Regions from separate parts of the Enterococcus faecium genome, predicted to be linked through region 2. Evidence: predicted binding sites of a transcription regulator. Region 2 holds the regulator's gene; each other region holds the start of a gene.
What was found. The regulator NrdR, encoded in region 2, represses ribonucleotide reductase genes. The targets are predictions, from matches to a motif close to ACACNATATATNGTGT.
Positions count from the first base shown of each region.

Region 1: the regulator NrdR is predicted to act here: its motif matches at 3,217-3,232, upstream of nrdD (anaerobic ribonucleoside-triphosphate reductase).
Region 3: the regulator NrdR is predicted to act here: its motif matches at 1,822-1,837, upstream of PYW34_RS12730 (vitamin B12-dependent ribonucleotide reductase).

Region 1 is NZ_CP118955.1:1,882,367-1,888,453, reverse strand. It holds gene nrdG (anaerobic ribonucleoside-triphosphate reductase activating protein) at 1-601, opposite strand, end outside; gene nrdD (anaerobic ribonucleoside-triphosphate reductase) at 916-3,105, opposite strand; gene PYW34_RS09210 (ABC transporter ATP-binding protein) at 3,431-4,198, shown strand; gene PYW34_RS09205 (ABC transporter permease) at 4,188-6,087, shown strand, end outside.
Region 2 is NZ_CP118955.1:1,115,328-1,121,414, reverse strand. It holds gene PYW34_RS05305 (Nif3-like dinuclear metal center hexameric protein) at 1-645, opposite strand, end outside; gene PYW34_RS05300 (tRNA (adenine(22)-N(1))-methyltransferase) at 642-1,343, opposite strand; gene PYW34_RS05295 (hypothetical protein) at 1,487-1,927, opposite strand; gene dnaI (primosomal protein DnaI) at 2,056-2,982, opposite strand; gene PYW34_RS05285 (replication initiation and membrane attachment family protein) at 2,982-4,355, opposite strand; gene nrdR (transcriptional regulator NrdR) at 4,378-4,869, opposite strand; gene PYW34_RS05275 (hypothetical protein) at 5,181-5,513, opposite strand; gene coaE (dephospho-CoA kinase) at 5,565-6,087, opposite strand, start outside.
Region 3 is NZ_CP118956.1:78,438-84,524, reverse strand. It holds gene PYW34_RS12745 (hypothetical protein) at 1-188, shown strand, start outside; gene PYW34_RS12740 (IS6-like element IS1216 family transposase) at 355-1,038, shown strand; gene PYW34_RS12735 (hypothetical protein) at 1,171-1,716, opposite strand; gene PYW34_RS12730 (vitamin B12-dependent ribonucleotide reductase) at 1,866-4,349, shown strand; gene PYW34_RS12725 (cob(I)yrinic acid a,c-diamide adenosyltransferase) at 4,363-4,926, shown strand; gene PYW34_RS12720 (DUF4430 domain-containing protein) at 4,942-5,346, shown strand; gene PYW34_RS12715 (IS6-like element ISS1N family transposase) at 5,466-6,087, opposite strand, start outside.

The DNA.
Region 1 (6,087 bases), 770 kb from region 2:
ATATCAAGTCTTGCTTTTTGATTTGTTCATAGGTTTCTGTTGCATCCGTACATTTTTCCCAAATCACAACTTGATTGGATTCTAAAGATTTTTGGACGTCAATGATCCGCTGGTTGCTACTTCCGCGAAATTGTAGTTTTAGGTCACGTTTGCTTAATTCAAAGCGTCCGTCAACAAGGATATCGATTTGCGAAAGGAGTTCTAATTTATCTTCTGAATCTTGTAGCAATTCATCAAAGGTATAGCCTGTCCATGACCAGATATCTTTTGTCGTACCGAACTCTTTTCGGATACGTCGTACGACTTGCAGACAAACATCTGTATTCAAAAAAGGTTCGCCACCAAGTAAAGTTAATCCTTGCACGTAATCGTTGCGCAAGTCAGCGATGATTTGTTCTTCTAATTCAGGTGTGAATGGTTTGCCATATCGGAAATTTTGTGCAGCTTTGTTGAAGCAGCCTTCGCAGGCAAATAAGCAGCCACTAACGTAAAGACTGTTGCGGACACCTTCACCATCGACAAAATTAAACGGTTTGTAGTCAGCAATATAGTTTTGGCTGTAGTCTTTTGCTAACCATTCTTTTGGTTTTGGATTTCTCATAAAAAAACTTCTTTCATTTAAGGTTCAAAGATATAGCTATTGAAGATAAAATCTACTCGACCACATAAATAAGAACAAACTGACCTAAATCCATTGTTCAAGAAAGCTTGTTCTTATTTTGATAGAGGGCGTTCAAAGATACAAAGCCATCGAAAGAGGGTGGTGAAAAAAGACTTGTCATAGCCTCTTATTCTGAATAAACGGTGTTCAAAAGCTTGCATCTGCAGTAATAAGCCCAACTAAACGAAAAATATGAGGAACTATTTTTGTTTAGCTATTCTTATTACTTGATGCAGGACAGCTTTTTCACAACCTCATTTCATGTGTTTCACACGTGAGGAAATTTCTTTATGGCGGCCATGTACCATCGGACGAGCTTGCGGATTTCCTAAATAGCCACAAGTACGTTTGACTACATCACATGTTTTTGGATCATGATTTCCACATTCTGGACATTCGAACCCTCGTTCTGTCGGTTTGAAATCACCTTCGAAACCACATTGATAGCAATGATCGATTGGCGTATTCGTACCAAGATACCCGATTTTGTCATATGCAAAATCCCATACAGCTTCTAAAGCTTTCGGATTTTGTTGGAGCATAGGGTATTCACAGTAGTGGATGAATCCACCTGAACAATATTTTGGATAATCCTTCTCAAATTCCAATTTTTCAAATGGCGTTGGGTTTTTACGCACATCATAGTGGAAACTGTTTGTATAATATTCTTTATCTGTGATATTTTCGATGATGCCGAATTTTTCTGTATCCAAACGGCAGAAACGGTCAGTTAGACTTTCACTTGGAGTTGAATAGACACTGAAATGATAACCATATTCATCCCCCCATGCATCTGCATTAGCTTTTAATTCTTTGACGATATCAAGTGTGAAAGCTTTTGCTTCTGGGTTTGTTTCCCATTCGCCACCGAAGAAAGCTGAAGCAACTTCATACAATCCAATGTAGCCTAACGATACAGTAGCTCGACGGTTTTTGAATAATTCATTGACAGAATCGGTACGTGAAAGACGTTTCCCGAAAGCACCATACATATATAAAATTGGCGCATTTGCTGGAATGGCTTCTTTACAACGTTCTACACGATAGAGAAGCGCATCTTTCATGATTTCTAAGCGGTCAGACAGTAACTGCCAGAATTTATTCTGATCTCCTTTTGATTCGATCGCGATTCTTGGCAAATTCAATGTAACAACACCTAAATTCATTCGTCCGACATTTACTTCTTGACCATTTTCGTCTTTCCACCCTTGCAAGAATGAACGACAGCCCATAGGTACTTTGAAACTTCCAGTTAATTCAACGATTTTATCGTAATTCAGAATATCAGGATACATTCTTTTCGTTGCACATTCCAATGCTAGTTGTTTGATGTCGTAATTAGGATCTTCAGGGTTTAAGTTCACACCTTTTTTCAAAGTGAAGATCAGTTTAGGGAAGATAGCTGTCCGCTTTTCACTCCCTAATCCATTGATTCGAATCTGTAAAATTGCTTTTTGAATTTCTCTTTCAAACCAGTTTTCTCCTAGTCCAAATCCTAATGAAGTGAAAGGAGTTTGTCCATTTGAAGTAAATAAGGTATTGATTTCATATTCCAAACTTTGCATAGCATCGAAGATATCTTTTTTGGTTTTTGCTTTTGCATATTCTTTTTGGCGTTCTGGCGAATCGATCCATTCTTCCGCGTCTTTTAGATGTTTTTTATAGTTCAATTCTGCAAAAGGAGCAAGCAATTCATCTGTTCGGTCGGCAGAACAGCCACCATATTGACTTGACGCTACATTGGCAATAATCTGTGAGATTTGTGCTGTGGCGGTCTGGATAGATTTTGGCGATTCGACTTCGGCATTGCCGATTTTGAACCCATTGTTCAGCATGCCTTTGAAATCAATCAAGCAGCAATTCGTCATCGGTGTATAAGGATGATAATCCAAATCATGGTAATGGATATCGCCTTTTTGATGCGCATTTGCTATATGTGGTGGCAACATTTTCAGTCCGATTGATTTTCCAACGATCCCGGCTGTCAGATCTCGCTGTGTATTGAAAACATTACTGTCTTTATTTGCGTTTTCGTTCACGACAGTTTGGTCCTTGTTGATTAGCTTTTCAATCGAAAAGTTGATATCTGTTGCTTTACTGCGAGCAAAATCTCGTTTGGTACGATAATTGATGTACTCTTCTGCTAATTCATATTCGTTTTTTTCTAGTAATATATGTTCCACGATGTTTTGAATCTCATAGATTTTGACATTTTCAGCAAACCGGCTTTTGATTTCTTGGACAACCAAGTCTGCAATCATTTGAATTTTTTCATAAGTAAGTGGTGATAATGAGCCGTGAATTTTCTTTTCTGCTTTGATCAGTGCTTCATTGATCTTTTGTTCATCGAAATCAACATGGCGGCCATCGCGTTTGATGACTTTCATCTGGGATGTCTCTGGCTGCTGAGTAACGACAGTTTTTTCTTCATAATTTACTTTCATTATCTTCAACTCCTGCTAAATTGTTCTTGTCTATCATAAAACAAAATCGGGGAAGGAGCAACTAAATATCGGCTATATATAGTATTCAATGTGCTGTATAATTGGATTTCTATACTATATGTAGTGTATATTTTATTGTGAAAAAAGGTGAAAACTTGTAGCTGGTGGATTTGTTTTTTGCATATTTAATTTTGCTGAATAAAATAATTGAATAAAATTTTTTATTCAGTCCAAGTAAAAGTGACAAAAACATAAGAGCAAATTATTCGTAGATATGCTACTATGCAAATAAATAGAAATGAAAAATGAAAGAGGAGGAGAAGAATTGGAAAAGATGATCGAAGTGAAACATCTAAGTAAAAGCTACGGCAGCAAACTTTCTCCCGTCAAAGCCTTAGATAATATCTCATTCACAGTAGAAGAAGGCGAGTTTGTTGGGATTATGGGCCCAAGTGGTGCAGGAAAGACAACGCTGATGAATATCTTGTCCACGATCAATTTGCCTACGATGGGCAGTGTCTCGATCCAAGGAAAAGAAATCACAAAAATGAAAAACAGTGAGCTCAGTGACTTTCGTCGAAAAAAACTAGGATTCATTTTTCAAGAGTTCAATTTGATCGATACCCTAAATGCAAAAGACAATATCCTATTGCCCCTAGCAGTTGAACGGATGACTAAAGAGGAAATGGAAAAGAGAGTAAGACATGTAGCTCAATTGTTGAATATAGAAGAACTGCTCAAACGGTATCCCGATGAACTTTCTGTCGGACAGAGACAACGAATTGCAGCTGCTAGAGCACTTGTTGTTCAGCCACAAGTGATTTTTGCAGATGAACCAACTGGCTCTTTGGACTCGAAGTCGGCTACAGAATTGTTGAACTACTTGAAGACCATGAATCAAAAAGAAAAAGCAACGATACTGTTAGTCACCCATGATCCATATACAGCAAGCTACTGCGATAGAATTTTATTTATTAAAGATGGTGTGATTTTTTCTGAAGTTGTCAGAAGAGGGACAAGAAGAGAGTTCTTTGAGAAAGTAATAGACATGCAGGCGACGATTGGCGGAGGAGGAAAAATGAATGCTGTATAAACTAGCCGTTAAAAGTTTTTTTCGGCAGTCACGAGGCTATCTTGTTTATTTTTTCAGTTTGACTTTATCCGTAATGATCTATTATTCCTTCAGCGCAATGACCTACGATCAATCTTTAGTCAGAAGAGCAAGTCAAGATACTTCGATAGATGGTGGATTGAGTTTTGGTGGATTTATCATTACTGTTGTTTTGCTTTTTTTCGTATTCAGTGCCAACCGATTTTTCTTGAATAGAAGGCAAAAGGAAATAGGCATCTATCAGCTTTTTGGTATGAATAAACTGCAGATATCAGGTATATATGTGTTAGAAATCATGATAATTGGATTGTTCGCCTGTATTTCTGGGATATTACTCGGTATTATTTTTTCCAAACTCTTTTCAATGATTTTGGTTCGAATGATGGATATGGATCTTACTAGTCCATTTTTTATCTCCATTCCATCAGTAGTAGATACTTTATTTGCTTTTTTCATCATCCTTTTAGCAGTATCTGTATATTCAATATGGAAAATATGGCGCTATCCAATGATTCGAAGTTTTGGAGAAAAAGAACAAGCAGATAGTTCAACAATGCGCTTCAGGACAAGGCACCGATTACTCGCAGTCATCGGGTTACTACTTTTAACGAGCGGATATTTTGGAGCTAGTCATTTTAGGGAAATCACTTCATGGATGATCAGTTATCATTATCTTGATACATTAGTTTTCTTTTTTCCTTTTTTAATTTTTTTCGTTTGTGTGGTCGGTACTTATTTGTTTTTCTGTTATACATTTCGGTTATTTTTGATCATATTGAGTAAATGGAAGATTTATTACTATGGTATCAATTTTTTGATAATGGGTAACACGCAAGTTCATTTGCTCAAAAGTTGGCGTACAAATTCTCTGATTACAGTCATTCTCGGAATTTCTTTAATGACAATTGGCGGCACGGCTAGTATCTCTACTATTTTATCCTACCAGGAGAAAGTTTCCTCCCCGATGGACTATCAGTTTGATGTTGAGACAGAGAAAAAAATCAAGCCGATTCTAGCAGAGGAAGGGCAGAAGATAACTAAAGAAATCACCTTGCATTATAAAGTCATTGGGAGTATCTATAGTCAAAATCTCGAAGAACCTATGTTTCAAACTGCTAATCTGATCACGGAAACACAATATCAAGCCTTCAGAAAAGTTAATCCAGATTTGCCGAACATTTCTTTGAAATCACCTGGTCATACTGTTTTGCTTGATCAAATGCAAACTCTTTTTCGGAATATTTCATTATATGGATCTAGTATTGGACTGCCAGATAATCAAGAATTGAAGATTCAACAAATGCTTCCAAGTGTATTAGGTGACGAAACAATGGTATATCTAAGTCCTGTACTGATTGTAGATGATACCGTTTTTGAAAAAGCAAAAGGTGTGGATTATCAAGTAGTCAATGTAGATGTATCAGGTGGAAATAATGAAAAAATAGATGAACGACTGAGCAATGACCTGTCGATAAAGTGGCTCAATGCTGTTTATTATTCTTATGATATCGTAAATGGAAGTCTACAAGGAGAAATTAGCACAAAGAAACTTCCGGATGACCAAATGAAGGAAGCACAATTTAGCCAAGAAAGCTCTCGTTTGAATTTCTCTTCCAGCTATTCGAAATTGCGTGCAGTTAATCGGCGAATCGGTATCAATATTTTTGTCACACTATTTGTCGGGATGATCGTGATTATTGCTACTGGTAGTATTTTGACAGTCCGGCAATTAGCAGAAGCAGAGGAAGAAAAAGAAAATTATCACCTATTGACTAAGCTGGGGATTCCACAAAGAAGGATCAGACGGATGATCTTCGAGCAAAACGCACTTACCTTCTTTCCACCCATGATATTAGGGATCACTCACGCAG
Region 2 (6,087 bases):
AATCACTTGTTTTTCGATAGTTTCCGGCAAAATAACCTCAACTTTTGCCTCTTGAACTTGTTCTGTCTTCCCTACTTTCCCAATCGCTGGTTGTGCACCAGCTTCCGGAGTAAATCGACCGTGTCCAATCGAGGTAAAACTTGTACCGGTATAATCACCTTGTGTACCAGCACCAGCTGCAGCTAATACTTCACGCATTTTCTGTGCATGATCCACAGGTACATAAACGGCCAGTTTTTTATAATGAATCTCATGAGTCTTTACTAAATAACTCTCCACTTCAATACCGAGAAGTTCACAAAACCAGTCATTCAGTCCATCCCAAATAATATCCATGTTCGTGTGTGCTGCATAGACGGCAATATCATGTTTCAACAAATCTGCATACATTTTTTCTTGTGGCTGATCAGTAACCAGCCGTTTTACAGGACGAAAGATTGGAGGATGTTTAGCAATCAGCAAATCGATTTTTTTCTTGATTGCTTCTTCGACCACTTCTGGACGAACGTCTAATGTCATCATTACTCGTTGGATTGGCTTATCCAATGTTCCGATATGCAGTCCGACTGGGTCTCCTTCTTCAGCTAGCCACTGAGGACAATAGCTTTCAAACTTTTGGATGAAGGTGCGTCCGCTGATTGTCATGTCTTTAAAACCTCCTCAATCATTTGGATTTCCTGCTCGATTTGTTTTTGACGTGTCTCTTGATTAGCTGCTTGTTTGAGCTGTTCACGGATAGCTTTTCTTTGTTGAAGCTCTCTTGTCCATTTTGATTTGAAGATCTCACTTTTCTCTTCAAGCAGAAATGGCCCGAACATCAGCTCCATTTCATTGTAAGTAACTGGTTTTTGTTCTTTTTCGGCTACAATGATTTCATATATTTTTTTATTTTCTTCAAGTATTTTTTCTGATTGGATTTTATACTGATTTTCTTGCAGCCAAGATCGTAATGTACGCTCTCCGATGTTTGGCTGAAGGATCAAACGTTCTTGTCCGCTTAAGCGTTGATTCAACTTGCCAGCTTCTAGGATATCTCGGATCAGTGAACCTCCCATACCCGCAATCGTGACAGCTGTAATACCATCTTGTGGCTGGATAGCATCTAGACCATTTGCAAGGCGTACGGTGATACGGTCTTCTAATCCATCTTTTTTGACTTGCTTACGTGCTGATTCATAAGGACCTTGAACGACTTCACCAGCAACTGCATATTCGATTTTTCCTCTTAATATCAATGCAACGGGTAAGTAAGCGTGATCTGATCCAATGTCTGCTAAACGAGCGGATTCAGGAACAAAGTCACCCACTGCCGCTAAGCGCTGAGATAAATCTAAATGGTTCATAGCTTCACTCCTTCTAGATAATTATAGCATTTTCCAAATAAAATAAGGAGACTAGGAATAAAAAAATTCCCATATCTCCTTAAAAAATATACCTTTTCGTTCTATAAAACAACATTTTCTTATTTTTGAAAAAATGTTGTTGGTTATTTGTTCAATGAAACATCAATAATCGAATCTCCAGGAACTTGCGGTGGGATAGACATCGTCATGATCGGCATCTCAACTAATGTAAATTGGACTTTGTCACCGATTTTCAATTCATTTATGTCCACGCTTATTTTTTCAGCAGTAGCATTTAAGATCACTCCGTCATTGCTGAATGACGTTCCCATATTCGCTGGATCTTCTTTGGCCATGACATCGACGAGTTTCAACTGAAGCGTTTCTTCTTCTGCTTCTACTTGAGTGATACTTTCAATCGTTCCAACAAATATGCTTTGTCCCTCCGTTTTCGTACTGCTTGTTTTTACTGTTTGACCCGCATCAATCGAATCAACAGAACCTGTGTTGCTATCTGCGCTACCGCAGCCTGCTAAAAGAAAAAATAGACCAACTACAGATATACTAGAAAAAATAGCCCTCATAAAAAATCCTCCGTTTAAGTTTCTGCATTACTTGTTGCGGTGATTGTCTCCGGTCATTTCTGTCCATATAATGATTCGCTGACCTGCTTTTACTACTAGGTCAAATGTCAGTTGGACTTGTCAACTGTTCAACCATTGCGTCGGTTGCGACCAGTCATTTCGATTTCTTTTGTCAAATAACGTATGCGTTCCATTATCCGTTTCGCTTTTAGCGGCTCTTCATCTCCACGTTGAGTGACGGACAAATGCTGTTCCAATTCATCCATTGTAAAATTCGATGAGAAGAAGGTTGGTAACTGTTCCTGCATCCGATATTGAAGGATAACACCGAATACTTCGTCTCGTATCCAACTACTCATCGCATCTGCACCAATATCATCGATCATCAAAATAGGTGAACGTTTCACTGCATCTAACTTTTCTGCCACTTGATCTTTTCCGATTGCCTGTTTCATCTCAACGGCAAATGTCGGAAAATGGACTAGCGTCGTGGTGAATCCAGCAATCGCTAATTCTCTCGCTGTTGCTCCTAATAAATATGTTTTTCCAATACCAAAACTTCCTACTAGATACAGTCCTTTATGATACCCTTTTGGATCAGCAGTATATTTCTCTACAAAATCTAGGGCTTCTAAGCTCGCATATCCTCGTCCATCTGTACGTTCAAAGTTTTCAAAAGAAGCCGATTGAATATCTTTTGGCATATCCATTGCTTTTACTCGGCTTCTGATTTCTTCTTGTCTTTGCCGTGCTAACAATGCTTCCGTTGGTACATAAGTGACATCCACATAATGAAAATTCAATGTCAGCTTCGGCTCATAGCCGGGAGCGATCATCGTTGGATCGTTTTTTTGATATTTACGCTTTTCTTGCACGAATTCATACAATTTGGCGTAACTTTTTTCAATATCCGCTTGTGTCAATTCTTCTTGGTGTGCGCTTAGAAAAGCTTGAACATCCGCATCATTTAAGACTTCAGCGATCATTTCAGCATACTTTTCTTGATAATTGCGTTTGCTGATGATCCTCTTCAATTCTTTGCCTACGTCTTCCACTAGATGTCACCCTCCTTTTTTGCCAGGTATTCTTTAAAACGGCGGTCAATCTCTGCTTTTTTCTCGCTGCTGATCTGTTTTTCATCTTTTGGCTGATTGACCCAATCAGGAAGCTTTTCCCGCCGAACATTTCGCTTGCCATTTGGATAATTTGTTTGCTTCTTTTGTTTTGATTGTTTTGCTTGATTGCTTATTTGCCGAATATGCTGAATTGCTTCTTCTGCTGTGGCGATTTTCTTTTGTGCCCATTCATTTGCCACTGTATTCACATAACTAGCATTTAAGCTAGCATTATTTTTGATCACCAATACATAATTCAACAAAACATTGATCACGCTACTGGAAAGACCTGATTGAGAAACAAGATCTTGCAGTAACCAGTTTTCTTGTTTAGAAACATATCCGCCTTTTTCTGACTTGATTGCTTCCAGATATTTCATCGGTGGAATGCTCTGTGCTTCTTTTATCAGCTGAAGCGCTGCGTTTGTCAAATGTTCGTTTGACGAGGGTTCATTACTGTTTTCAGAAACCGCAACTGTTTCTTTTGTTTGCTTCACCGGACGTCTCTGCATTGCCAAAATGGCTTTTTGCAGTTCTTTTTCAGATACTTTTTGTTCACTAAAGTCATAAGATTGACTGATCAGTTCGCCAAGTGTCAATTCATCGAAACCGTAAAGCTGATGATACATGTCGACTTGTTTGATGATTGGATCATCAAGACTTGCAATATGTTTTTTTGCCAGCCAATCATTCAAAAACTGCCAATCGAATGTCGAATCTGCTTCAAGTAATGCTACTGATTCAGATTCTTCAAAAGATTTATTCAGCGATTCGATGTTTTCTTGATTAGCAGCGTACACTGCTTCATTGAAGCGATAAACATCTAAAAATTTTTTTGTGATTTTTTGATATCCCTCTGCTGTATGCCTTTTAGGTTCAAACAATTGGGTAAGCTTCTGGAATCGTCGTTCACCAACTTTTTCCAGAAGAAGAAAAGCCAGAACAGAGTCTTTGAAAAATGCTTTAGGAATGAGTGGTTCTAACAGCTCATAAATAAAACGAGGTCCCAGATCACTATCTTCTTTAAAATAAACATCCAGTAAGCCGATTCCTTCTAGCTTTTTTCTTGCATCATAAAATTGCGGGATACCGCAGCCTAGACTACTAAGCAGATCTGCATGCATCCCTTCAGGACCTTTGCCAGATTCTTGAGAGATTTCTGATAACAGGGTGAAATAGATACTCAAGGCTTCTCCGCCGATTAGTGGCTGATAAAGATACAGCAAGGCGTTCTTGCTGTCTTCTCTCAGCGGAGCCGCTTTTCTTCCTTGGTAAATATTTTTTGGTTGAAGCTCTTTCCAAGCATTTTCCAAGGAAATGCCTCCTTTTTGTTTCTTAATTGTTTTCTTTATTATTCTCTTTATTATTTTCTTTTGCTTTATCCACGATATCTTGCAACTCTTTTAAGAAAACAGACATATCTTTGAACTGGCGATAAACACTTGCAAAACGAATATAAGCGATTTCGTCTAAATCAACTAAATCTTCCATCACATATTCACCAATTAGATTCGTCGATACTTCGTTTTCTCCGAGACTGCGTACGCGGTTTTCGACATGGTTGACGATTTGTTCCATTTGTTCCATAGCTACAGGTCTTTTTTCTGCTGAACGGATGAGTCCTCTTAAAATTTTATCGCGATTGAACTCTTCGCGTTCCCCGTTTTTCTTGATTACTAATAACGGAGCAGCTTCAATTCGTTCAAATGTAGTGAATCGGAACGAACAATTCTCACATTCGCGACGGCGACGGATCGCACGTCCATCATCTGCTTGACGGCTGTCGATTACTCGTGAATTATTATGTTGACATCTGGGACATCTCATTTTGTCTCACCTCTTGCATCGCATTTTATATAAAGGATGTGTCTTTCTTTACAACTAGTTGTATTATAACACGAAACAAATCACAAACGCGACTGTCCTACCCAAAAAACACGGATATAAGAACAATTTTTTCTACTTTCATGCGTAATTGTGTCCCCTGTCCTTACTAAATTTCAATTTTCCAATACTGATCACCTTGATTACTGAGAAATAACTTACACAAAAGCTGATTTAGTCATCTAGCACAAAAAACTTGAAGCAGATGAACACCTTCTCATCTGCTTCAAGTCACATCTCGATTTTTTACTATTTTATAACTTCTCTTCGATTCCTGTATAGTGTTTCATTCGCTGTTCCTCGATTTTTTGCTCATCGGGAATGTGGTCACTTTCTGGGAGCGGTGTTTTACTACGATCAGGTGTCGGATTTTTTCGTTCTTGAGTCAAATCTTGCCGCTTCGCTTCTTCTTCTGCCTGCTGGTCTTCTATTTCATCGATTCTTGCTTGGTACTGCTTTTCTTTTTCTTCTGCTGTTTCTGATTGCGTACGACCTTCATCGATTAGATTTTCTTTATTGAGCATCTCGCCGATTTTTTCTTTTGCGTTACCTACGACTTTATCCTTTTGATTTTTTAATGATCCCATCGCTATCCCTCACTTTCTATATACTCAGGATAGCAAAATTGACACAGATACTCAAAGAAAGCGATTAGCAAAAAGCCAATTTTCGATTTGTCCCACAAGTTTTTCTTTTGTTCCATTGTTGTCGAACAAAATATCCGCACGCTGCTTTTTTTCTTCGATTGGAAGTTGACTACTAATTCTCTGCTGCGCTTGTTCTAGCGTCAGTTGATTACGTTTCATCAAACGCTGAAGCTGAGTTTCTGGCGTAGTATAAACGACAGCTACTGCATCCATATAGTGGTCATAATGACCTTCGTAGAGCAATGGGATATCTACAATTACTAAAGGATGATTGGAACTTAGAGAGGCGATTTGATCTTTTATCGCTTTTCGGATAAACGGATCTAATAGCTGATCAAGTTTTTGCCGTTTTTCCTTTGATGGAAAAACAATCATCCCAAGTTTCCCTCGATCTAGTTGCCCATCAGGCTGCAATACCTCTTGGCCAAACACTGATACAATTTTCCTCAGAGCAAGCGTTCCAGGCTCAACAGTTTCTCTGGCAATCACATCGCCATCGATCAAAGGAAATCCA
Region 3 (6,087 bases), on a different replicon from region 2:
ATTGCATTAATACTACGACATTCGCCAATACAAATGACCAAACAGAGACAATAGCACAGATGCAGAGTGAAAAGATAGATGATTCTAGATCTATGATTGATATTTTTTCAATGAATAGTGATCAAACACAGAGAACAATTGATAGAGGGGACACCGTACCAGAAAGCAGGGGACACCATGCCGACTAAACACAAACGAAGAAAGATTGTGTTTAAGAAAAAAACTAACGACAAATTAGATTGGTTGGTGGAAGAAGCAAACAAAAAATCTAATAAAAAAGGGTTCTGTTGCAAAGTTTTAAATCTACTATCAAATAAGGTAGAATAATAGAAAAAGATAGCAGGAGGAATGACGATGAATCATTTTAAAGGAAAGCAATTTCAGCAGGATGTGATTATTGTAGCCGTGGGCTACTATCTTCGTTATAACCTTAGCTATCGTGAAGTTCAAGAAATCTTATATGATCGTGGCATTAACATTTCTCATACAACGATTTATCGTTGGGTGCAAGAATATGGCAAACTACTCTATCAAATTTGGAAAAAGAAAAATAAAAAATCCTTTTATTCATGGAAAATGGATGAAACGTACATCAAAATTAAAGGAAAATGGCATTATATGTATCGAGCCATCGATGCAGATGGTTTAACCTTGGATATTTGGTTACGTAAAAAACGGGACACACAAGCAGCGTATGCTTTTCTTAAGCGGTTAGTGAAGCAGTTTGATGAACCGAAGGTTGTAGTCACAGATAAAGCCCCCTCTATTACAAGTGCCTTTAAGAAACTAAAAGAATACGGCGGCTTTTATCAAGGGACAGAACATCGTACCATTAAATACCTGAATAATTTGATTGAACAAGACCATCGTCCAGTAAAGAGACGCAATAAATTCTATCGAAGTTTACGCACTGCCTCTACCACGATTAAAGGCATGGAAGCCATTCGAGGATTATATAAGAAAACCCGAAAAGAAGGCACTCTCTTCGGGTTTTCGGTCTGTACTGAAATCAAGGTATTATTGGGAATCCCAGCTTAAATCATAGATACCGTAAGGGATTTTATTCTTTATTTAAAACTTTGCAACAGAACCATCTTAAATAATACGCAAGGCTTCCTATTTGAATTATAGGTTTAATTTAATAAGAGATATTGTGATTTAGATACTCATCTAACTATTTAATTTATTTTTCGAACTATTAATAGCAGGTAATAAAATTCGTTTAAACACAGGAACTAATACAAGATAAAAGATTAAATTACTCGTTCCATGGAGGATATCAAAAAATAATCCTTGAAAATAATAGGCCCAAAAAGAAGGTAGTTGATATATAAAGACTTCAACTCTCGATACGATCAATCCGTAAAGAAGGCCACATAAAAATGCAATGATTGCTTGGATAGAGATGTGATGCTTAATCAGGGCACAGTTAGATAAAAAATGAAAAACCGTAACGATACTACTGAAGGCGATCAGTTGGCTGATTGTCCAACTACCCATTCCTAAATAAAGGTTCGTGCCTAATAAGCTTACTAAAGTAACGATTAAAGCATCTGTATAACTTCCATAAAAAGCGAGTAAAAGTAGAATGGCTGTCATTGGTTGTACATTCGGTATCCAATTAAAAAGGATTCTACCAACAATACAGGCGGCACTAAATAAAGCGAGGGTGGTAATCCTTCTGATTGGAAAGCGTGAATTAGAGGTTGGTAACACTAGGAAAACTCCCTTGTTTTAATTGATAATAGTTCTCATTGTATCAGAATAAAAATTAATTACAAGATTGAATTACACTTTATATAGTGCTATAATCATTGGCGGGCACAATATGTTGTGTTTGTTGATGATAAAGGTGGTAGTATTTAATGGATTATCCTAAAAAATATATAGAAAAATTAAATCAAGATATCTCTTCTTATAAAGAAGTCGCTAAGATAACTGCAGAAATGACTCAAACATTTGATGGGATTTCAAGATTAATCATGCTTGATCGCTATGCATTTAAAGATATGAGCGGAAAAACTTTGACAGTCGGGGATTTGGTTATTTTAACAACCCATGCTGATCCACAATATCCAGCAAGAGGGATCGGAAAAATTGAAGAAATCAATAAGGAACAGTTGATAATTCGAATTGAGGAAGAATTTCAAAGCTCGTTAACTGATCCAGAAGAAATTGCTTCAGGACGAGTGATTCGAAATATAAATGAGGTTGAGAAACCGCTTGAACTTTATTTTGAACAAATTGCAGCTCGTGTTGCTAGAGGAATCTCTGATATTGAAGGAGAAAAAAAAGCTCAGTTTTTTACCGAGTTTTATCAGCATTTGACAGAGCAAAATCTCATTCCTGCTGGTCGTGTACTTTATGGTGCAGGAACGAATTCAGAAGTAACATACTTTAATTGCTACGTTATGCCATTCATCCATGACTCTCGTGGGGGCCTAGCAAAACATCGTCAAGAAGTGATGGAGATTATGAGTCGCGGTGGCGGTGTAGGAACGAACGGTTCAACGCTACGGCCAAAATCGGCGATCGTCCATGGGGTGAATGGGAAATCATCAGGTTCAGTTTCGTGGCTCAATGACTTAGCTAATTTGACGAATTTAGTTGAACAAGGCGGGAGTCGTCGGGGAGCACAAATGATCATGTTGAATGATTGGCATCCAGATATTTTTGAATTCATTATCTCTAAGATTCAGAATCCGGCCATTTTACAAAATTTGATCCACACTAGCCAAAGTCCGACAGTGCGCCAATTAGCTAGTGAAAAACTGACTTTTGAACCACTGACAGCAAATGAAAAAGAATGGTTAGAATTTTTGGTTGATCATCCGACAAATGATATGGAGGATAAATTTTTAAAAACGGCTCAACAGAAATTAAAAGCGGGTGGTACGTACAGTGTGAAAGACCCTGATTTCTTGACCGGAGCCAATATCTCCGTCTGTTTAACAAAAGAATTTATGGAAGCTGTCGAAACCGACCAAACTTATGAGTTACGCTTTCCAGCAATCGAAGACTATGACGCTAGTGAAATGGCTGATTATGATCAACATTGGATGGAAATTGGAGATGTCAGAGAATGGGCTGAAACAGGGCGTAAAGTAAAAATACATCAAACGATCAAGGCTCGCGAATTGTGGGATTTGATTACTTATTGTGCAACGTATTCAGCAGAACCGGGAATATTTTTTATCGATAATGCTAATGAGATGACCAATGCTCAAGCCTACGGACAAAAGGTAGTTGCAACCAATCCATGTGGGGAACAGCCATTGACGCCTTATGCGGTATGCAATCTAGCAGCAATTAATTTAGCCAATATGGTTGATAAAAAAACGAAAGTTGTCGACTTTGAAAAATTAACTGATGTCGTAAGAGCTAGTGTTCGTTTTCAGGACAATGTAATTGATGCGACGCCTTACTTTTTTAAAAAAAATGAGCAGCAAGCTAAAGGTGAACGACGCGTTGGACTTGGGGTCATGGGATTGGCAGATTTATTGATTTATTGTGAAAAAGTCTATGGATCTGAAGATGGAAACCGTTTAGTAGATCAAGTATTTGAAAAAATTGCTGTTACGGCTTATCAAACGTCCGTCGAACTAGCAAAAGAAAAAGGCAGCTTCCCATTTTTAGTAGGCAAAACAGTCGAGGAAACAACCGCGCTTCGTCAACGTTTTATTGAATCGGGTTATATGAAGAAGATGCCGGAATCAATCCGACAAGCGATTCTAAAATACGGTATTCGTAATTCTCATTTACTAACAGTCGCACCAACAGGGTCAACGGGTACTATGGCTGGTGTTTCAACCGGACTAGAACCATATTTCTCTTTTTCTTATTTTAGAAGTGGTCGCTTAGGAAAATTCATTGAAGTTAACGCTGAAATAGTCAGTGAATATTTAGAAAAAAATCCAGAGAAAACTGCGGATAATCTACCACCATTCTTTGTCACTGCCATGGAGCTTTCACCAAAAGATCACGTGAGTGTTCAATGTACGATCCAACGTTGGGTAGATAGCTCTATCTCAAAAACAGTCAATGCACCTAAGGGTTATCAAGTGAAACAAGTAGCTGCGATCTATGAAGATCTGTATCAAGGCGGTGCTAAAGGTGGAACTGTCTATGTGGATGGTAGCAGGGATTCGCAAGTGTTGACACTTGAAGCAGATGACAATGTATTTGAAGAACCTGTAGTAGGGGTGGCAGATAATCAAATTACTCTTGACTCATTAGAATCATCAGAAGCAGAAGAAATATGTCCGATTTGCCATGAGGGTAGAATTGAAGAAATTGGTGGTTGCAGTACCTGCACTAACTGTAAAGTACAACTAAAATGTGGCTTGTAAAAGGAGCTATTCGATGAAAATTTATACTAAAAGCGGCGATAAAGGAAATACTAGTATTATTGGTGGAGAAAGAATAAAAAAATCTGACGCTCGCGTTTGTGCTTACGGTAGCGTTGATGAAGTAAATTCTTGGGTCGGTAAAATTATTTCAGAGTTGGATGATAAAAAGTTTGAGCTGTTGAAAAAAGAACTAGTTGTATTACAAATTTTACTTTTTGATATTGGAACAGACTTGGCTACACCCATCGGGATTAAAGAAATGATTGTAGGGAAAGAAGAAGTAACTAAGATTGAAACGCTGATTGATTTTTATCAAGCAAAAGTTCCAGTCATTGAAAAATTTATCTTACCTGGAGGACATCCGGTGGCATGCGATATGCAAATTACACGAACAGTTATTCGTCGGGCAGAACGTGAAATCACACGATTGATTGTTTCAGATGAACCTATCAATTTACATGCATACAAAATTATGAATCGCTTATCAGATTTATTTTTTGTACTTGCACGTTATGTAAATCATGTTTATGCTACCAAAGAGCCATTTTATGAACGAGCAGGGAAGGTATTCCATTAAGAGAGGGTTTTAAACTTGAAAAAATTAGCAACATTATTAACCGTTTTTATCGGACTATTCATTATGACAGGGTGCCAATCAAATCAAAATGATCAAGCCTCTTCAAAAGCATCCACTCAAGCAACAAGCGAGGTTGCTAAATCAAGCGCGCTGATAAAATTGACTGATAGTGATAAAGAGATCACTTCAAAAACAGTCACTTACAAATCAGGAGAATCATTATTGGTAATTTTAAAGGCTAACTTTGAAGTAAAAGAAAGGGATGGCTTTATTACTTCAATTGATGGTCATGCGCAAGATGAGAGTCAAAATAAATACTGGACATTCACTATCAATGGAAAAATGGGTGAAAAAGGCGCAGGTGAAACTACATTAGATAATGATGATCAGGTAGTTTTCAATTTGGGTGTATTTAAATAAAAATTATCGTTCTTTACAGCAATTGGGCGATAATTAAGTATGAGAAAATTATTAGTTTTTAAAGGGGTTCTGTTGCGAAGTTTGAAAATCAAACGCGCCCTCTCTGAACTCCAAATATCTTAGGCTGTTATTCCCATTAATACCTTGATTTCAGTAGACACCGAAAAGCCGAAGAGCGTTCCATTTCTTCGGTTCTTTTTATATATTCCTCGAATGGTCTCCATGCCCTTAATCGTGGAAGAGGCTGTACGTAGACTTTGATAAAATTTATTTCGTCGTTTAATAGGTCGATGGTCTTGTTCTATTAAATTGTTAAGATACTTCACAGTTCGGTGCTCTGTCTTAGTATATAAACCCACACTCTGTAACTTTCTAAAGGCGGAGCCAAGAGAAGGTGCTTTATCGGTCACAATTGCTTTCGGCTCACCAAACTGTTTATGGAGTCGTTTTAAGAAAGCATAGGCTGCTTGCGTATCCCGTTTCTTTCGTAACCAGATATCTAAGGTTAAGCCGTCCGCATCAATTGCACGATAAAGATAATGCCAACGTCCCTTAATTTTGATATACGTTTCGTCCATTTTCCATGAATAGAAGGATTGTCTATTTTTCTTCTTCCAAAGATAATAGAGGACTTTGCTGTACTCTTGTACCCAACGATAAATCGTAGTATGACAAACATTTATTCCACGATCATATAACAATTCCTGAACTTCACGATAGCTTAGATTGTAACGCAGGTAG